DNA from 2 places in the Sporosarcina sp. NPDC096371 genome. Region 1 is predicted to be linked to the other one. Evidence: riboswitches for the same ligand, from Rfam matches in the RefSeq annotation. Region 1 holds a riboswitch; the other holds the start of a gene.
The links. A riboswitch is a leader RNA that binds a small molecule or an ion and turns the genes downstream of it on or off. The one in region 1 is predicted to bind lysine.
Positions count from the first base shown of each region.

Region 2: it holds a riboswitch for lysine, as region 1 does, so the genes downstream of both, ACIQ0H_RS19130 (amino acid permease) here and dapA (4-hydroxy-tetrahydrodipicolinate synthase) in region 1, are expected to answer to the same signal.

Region 1 covers NZ_JBIWFE010000002.1:42,185-45,347, forward strand. The annotation lists gene ACIQ0H_RS06165 (HesB/YadR/YfhF family protein) at 1-213, shown strand, start outside; gene dapA (4-hydroxy-tetrahydrodipicolinate synthase) at 436-1,320, opposite strand; lysine riboswitch at 1,505-1,682, opposite strand; gene ACIQ0H_RS06175 (DUF7916 family protein) at 1,792-2,709, opposite strand; gene ACIQ0H_RS06180 (hypothetical protein) at 3,050-3,163, shown strand, end outside.
Region 2 covers NZ_JBIWFE010000009.1:147,412-150,574, reverse strand. The annotation lists gene ACIQ0H_RS19145 (DUF2975 domain-containing protein) at 1-338, opposite strand, end outside; gene ACIQ0H_RS19140 (DUF2975 domain-containing protein) at 432-917, opposite strand; gene ACIQ0H_RS19135 (hypothetical protein) at 1,124-1,402, opposite strand; lysine riboswitch at 1,756-1,933, shown strand; gene ACIQ0H_RS19130 (amino acid permease) at 1,977-3,163, shown strand, end outside.

The DNA.
Region 1 (3,163 bases):
TATTACATTCAACTTTACGGTGGGATTCCTACTGCACATCCCAATTATTCTTTAGGTATGTCCGTTGGAAAAGAAGGAAGTATAGGTGAAAAAGCTGAGGTTGAAGGAATTACTTTTTACTTTAATGAGGAGAATTCCTGGTTTTTGAAGGAGTTTGACATGAAGGTTATTGTGGAAAATGAAGAGTTTGGGTTTGTTTTTTTAGAAAAATAAGTGCTACTTTATTGGTGATAGTCATTCATTCAATCGTGAAGGAGCTGTACAATAAGAAGAGAGCAGGCAGGGAAACGTTTCGTTTTCTCTGCCTGCTTCTTTTATGGGAATGATTCGACTTATGTGGTAGTAATCGCCCCCAACCGAACAGTTCAGTTACACCAAAATTCTGGACAGTCTAACGTGTTTGTTTGAGTGAATGTGGCCGTGGCCCCATGATGATCAGACATTCACATTATCATAAATAGACAACGTACGTTGCAATGAATGGAGCTCTCCATCGTTCAATGGAATCATCGGCAAACGGACGCCGCCGACGGGAATTCCTTTTAGATTCAATGCCGCTTTTACTGGCGATGGATTTGGGGCGGCAAAAAGAGCTTTCATAATCGGCAACAATTTACGGTGGTCTACAGCCGCCTCTTTGATATGGCCCATTTTGAAGTTTTTAATCATCGCTTGCATTTCATTTCCTACAATATGAGAGGAAACAGAAACAACGCCAGCTCCCCCAATTGCTAATACCGGAATCGTTAAGCCGTCATCGCCGCTATATAAGGAAAACCCTGTGGGCGTCTGTTCGATGATTTCAGCCATTGCATCCAAATTGCCGCTTGCTTCTTTAATCGCAACGATATTCGGGATTGCTGCCAGGCGGATGACTGTATCGACGTCGATATTGACAACTGTTCGCCCTGGCACATTGTATAACATAATCGGTAAAGAAGTTGCTGCTGCAATCGTTTGGAAGTGTTGAAACAAACCTTCCTGGCATGGCTTGTTATAGTACGGGGCGACGAGCATAACCGCATTGATACCAACATCTTCTGCTAACATTGTTAGTTCAATCGATTCCCTTGTGCTGTTCGAGCCTGTTCCGGCAATTACTGGCACTCTGCCACCCACAACTTCCACTGCAAACTTAAATAATTGGACCTTTTCCTCAGTCGTTAATGTCGGTGATTCTCCAGTTGTGCCTGACACAACTAAACTATCCGTTCCGTTAGCGATTAAATAATCAATCAAATTCCTCGTTGCTTCAAAATCAATGTCCCCATGTTCATCAAAAGGAGTTACCATAGCTGTTACAACTTGTCCGAAATTCATCATTCTCCACATCCTATTCATTTTTTTAGTAAAAAATAAAATAGAGGGTGGAGGGCAATTATCAATTATGCCTTGGCGTACCTGCTTGATATCCGCCAGAGGCTTTATCTGAATCCAGATAAATTGACGCAAAAAAGCAACAACGAGGGTTCGTTGTTGCAGTGAAATAATAGATTATTTCTTTGCATAAGATAGCCCTCCATATAGTCTCCTATATGACAATCCTGTACTTGTTCAACACAGAACCAGCTTTGAGATAATGAGTGTCTCTCCACTTCGGCAAATCCCCCTTTCTACAATCTTCACAGGATCTCATTATCCTCGGATTGTCTACTAATGGTTTTTGCGCCTCTATCCTTACTTCAAAGTTCGAAATAAGTAATATTAAATTATTACCACCTTACACGTAATTTGGTATAAATGCAAGTTGAAAGTGAAATTGTTTGTTGGGGAGGCACTATAAATCCTCGTTCAACGCCTCACAGATGCTGCCATTCTTACATAAGTATGTCGTCTTCCTCTAATGACGATTGAATACGTCATGATGTTTTCGGGCACCGCAATCCCATAAAAACCTGTATCACCGATATGGTAAATATCAGCGCCTGCCATTTTACTGTTGAGTGCGATTTGGCGTATCGTTGCCTCATCCGCCCCTTCTTGGCTTGTTCCGATGGTGAGCATGGCCAATGCACCTTTTGAATGGACAAAGCGAACGTATTTTTCAGCCGTATCCACCGTGATTCCTGGTACGGTTCCTGGAGCTGGCATTAAAATAACATCAGCACCCGCTTCGATAAAGCTTGAAAGAGTCGCTTCTGAAATAATACCGCTACCCGTTTCGTTAGCGACACCAGCACCATGCATTTTTCCAGCGATAATTAATCCTTCTTCGCCAAAAATCTCTCGCGCTTTCTTAATGGCAACGACTGTTTCATCGTTTGTAACTCCAGTTTTTGGATTCCCTGTTAAACAAATAAAATCAAAACCTAGTTTTTTTGCTTCTGTTAATGCTTCTTCGGTAGCCATTCTACCTTTTGAGACTGTGTCCAGCTTTTCAATTTGTTCAGCGTTAAGATCAACGGGTTCCAAATTTAGACCGACAGGACGTCCCGTTAATTCCTTCACCTTTTGGATGATTGACTCATTCCTATCACATTCGTATCCTTCAACAGCCGGGTTAAAAACATCAAATAAATTCAATAATAATAAATCCGCACCAAAGGAAGCTGCAAGTTCAGCATTTGTGATACCTGGATATAAGGGTGCTACAGAAGTCATTGTCTCCGATAACATCACTCTTCCCTCACATGCTCGGATCGATTTCTTTAAGTCTTGCCCATTCATTTTTTGAAAATCAGAAGCGGTACAATCTAATAATCTTTTCACAGAAATTCCTCCTCTTTCAGTAATCTTATCCAAACGAGTCTAAATCGGCAATGTATTTTTGAAATAATCTACCTTTTCTATAAACCCTTGGTTGAGCGATTTATGCATCTCCTTAGTGATGGGGAAGAAGTGAAATTAGCGCTCCGCCCCGTTGATTTGCGTGATGACATGATGACAAGAAACGTGAGGCATTTATCGCAGTTCCGACTTCGCGTGCGGACTATGATTTGTGAATTCGCTCTATGATATCAGTAAAGACCAATAAATATTGGAATGTAACAAACATTAAATCATTAAAATATTTATACACTAATAGGAGAAAAGGGGGCTTAATTGAAGTGTGAGAAGGTCTATACTTTTTTTCGTTTGCGTTGCTTTGTTGACGGCTTGTAGTGATAATGACAAAACTAAAACAACCGCGTCATCTGAAACAGAACGTGCAGAAACAGTAGAG
Region 2 (3,163 bases), on a different contig from region 1:
GCCAAAAGATAAAAGAGTGGCATGCCTATCACAAACAAGCTACTAATTGCGATTGCACAGTATTTGATTGTCTTCAAAGCTCTTACAGATAATTCCGAGAAGGCTTTATTTTTGTCAATATAGTTTAACAGTTTAAAAGCTTGATACAGCGCAAAGTAAAAAGGTATTGCTGCTGCATACAAATCGATACAAATTAGATATTTCAAAAAAGCCATATCTGGATATAATTCTGCTGTAAAACTCGCGATCTCAGGCACTACAAAAATGCACAAAGCAAGAATTGGAATTCCCATTAGTATAACAGCTATCCTTAAAAATAAGGTTGTTCCTCTTTTCATAAAAAGCACCTCGCTGATTTATTTTTTATTCACATTTTCCCCTAATCATCTTTTTTACTTGATAAAAAAATAACAAAATCACGTTATTTCACTTCATATCGTCAGGTCATTTTCTATCCGTCGATCCAGTGCTTCTTGTAACAGCTTTTGAAGAAGTGTCGCAAAAGCTGCAATAATGCCTGAAGCCACTGTGCCGATTAATCCCAGCATAATCACGCCCGCTCTATCCCCTTCCATAAATAGTGCGATAAAGACGATTGCTAGTACGATGGAGATACTAATTGTGATTGCGCAGTATTTGATCACCTTCAATGCATGGACAGCTAATTCTGAGAAGGCCTTATTCGCATCTATGTAGGTTAGCAGTTTAAATGTTTGATACAACGCAATAAAAAATGGAATAGCCAATCCATATGAACACGCTAAAAATGGATATTGCAAGTATGCAGTCTCTGGATTCGCTGCTGCATCCCTACTCGCTACCCCAGGCAACCAAAAGAGACACAAAGCAAGAACCGGAGTCGCCATAAGAAAAACAACTACCTTCAAGAAAATGGTTGAACCTTGCTTCCGTTTCATAAAATCACCTCACTTATTGATTGCTAATCTGATTTTAGCATCATATTTATCGTTTTGCAATAAATAATTATTCATTATCAATAGTTTTTATCGATATCATTATATTTCAGCTGAAAAAGCATTCCTCATACCAAAGAAATGCTAGTCACTTTAAACTGATTCAAACCCAAAACACCTCTTGAAACTATTTTCAGGGGGTGATGCCATTACACTTTGCGAACAACAATTTCTTCATCCTCAACACCAACATGGACTTTTCCAATGTTTTCTTCCAAAACGAGGTCCGTTAATGGATCTTCAATTTTATCTTGAATAACTCTGCTCAGTGGTCCGGCACCGAAGCGCTTGTCGTACCCTAGTTTGACCAATGCTTGTTTTGCTTCCAAAGAAATCGTAATGGCAATATCATTTTCTTCAATGGTTACTTGTAAATCTCCAAGCATCAAGTACACGCTATCAAGTGAATTTTCTGCGATCCCTTTCATTTTCACTTGTTTCGCTACTTATAATTTTGTCATAGGAATTTCTGTTTTTTCTTCTACAATTAACTCAATATCTGCAACCTTCACTTTTACTTGCGGGGTATCCCCTTTCTGTTTCGCTTTGTACAATTGTTTACGCAATTGGATTTCCTCATAACATAAATTTGCCGCTTGCTCATTTTGTTGAAAGACTTCGTTTAAATGCGTTCCGATTGAATCCGAATCGGATGACGTGTTTCATCATTATGCTTATATACTTTTATCGAAAATTACGAAAGGTAGAATAACAAGGTTTTCCATTGTATAATTAATAAGAAGTGCTATACTTTTTATATTAATTAAATACTCCCATTCACTGATGGGGTAGAGGTCGCAACTTATAAGAGTAGGACGGACGAGATTCAATGACATTTAGGACTCCGTTTGAAAGGATAAGTTGCCGAAGTTTGGATAGATCATTGTCTATTCATGCTGGTGATGTGTTCGAAGAGGGACATCATTGTCACGTATTTTACGTGGAGAACTATCTTCGGAAGGATTAATCGGACTTATATTATTCAGCCGTCGATTTTCTTCGATGGTTGTTTTTATTTGCCCTAAAAAATTCAACCTTCCAACAAAAAAAGGAGTGTACAACTTGGCGAATTCATCAACGTCATCGAATCCAACACAATTAAAAAGAACACTGAAGGCACGCCACCTGATGATGATTTCTCTTGGAGGATCGATCGGAACAGGCATTTTCTTAGCAAGTGGTGGTGCAATTCATACTGCCGGTCCTGGAGGGGCACTCGTTGCCTATGCAGCTGTCGGGATTATGGTTTACTTCTTAATGACAAGTCTTGCAGAGATGGCAGCTTTCATGCCAGTCGCGGGTTCATTCAAGGTCTACGCGACAAAGTTCGTTGACCCAGCATTTGGGTTTGCAATCGGCTGGAATTACTGGTATAACTGGGCGATTACGATTGCCGCTGAACTTGCTGCAGTTGTATTGATTATGAAATTCTGGTTTCCAGAAAGTCCTTCATTTATTTGGAGTGCACTTGCACTTGTCATTATGTTCGGCTTCAACTATATGTCTGTCAAAGGATTTGGGGAAGCTGAATTCTGGTTTGCGCTGATCAAAGTCGTGACGGTCATTATCTTCATTATTACTGGATTTTTAATGATTTTCGGGATTATGGGTGGGGAATTTATCGGCTTTACCAACTTTACAATTGGAGACGCTCCGTTCAACGGCGGGTTCTTTGCGATTCTTGGTATTTTCATGGCTGCAGGTTTTTCATTCCAAGGAACAGAATTACTTGGGGTAGCAGCTGGTGAGAGTGAAAATCCGGAAAAAGCAATCCCAAAGGCCATTAACTCTGTATTTTGGCGAATCCTTCTTTTTTACATCTTATCGATTTTTATAATCGGATTGATTCTTCCCTATACAGATCCCCGATTATTGAGTGATGCAATTACAGTGAGCCCGTTCACTCTCGTTTTTGAACGCGCTGGATTTGCATTTGCTGCATCCGTTATGAACGCAATCATTTTAACGGCTGTCTTATCCGCGGGTAACTCGGGCATGTATGCCTCGACTCGAATGCTTTGGGACTTAGCGCGCGATGGCAAAGCACCACGATTTTTAGGGAAATTAGATAAAAGAGGCGTGCCGGTTAATGCATTAATTGCAACTACGCTGGTTGGTTCCCTTGCATTTTTATCTACTTTCTTCGGAGATGGTGTTGTCTATATCTGGTTGTTGAACGCATCCGGAAT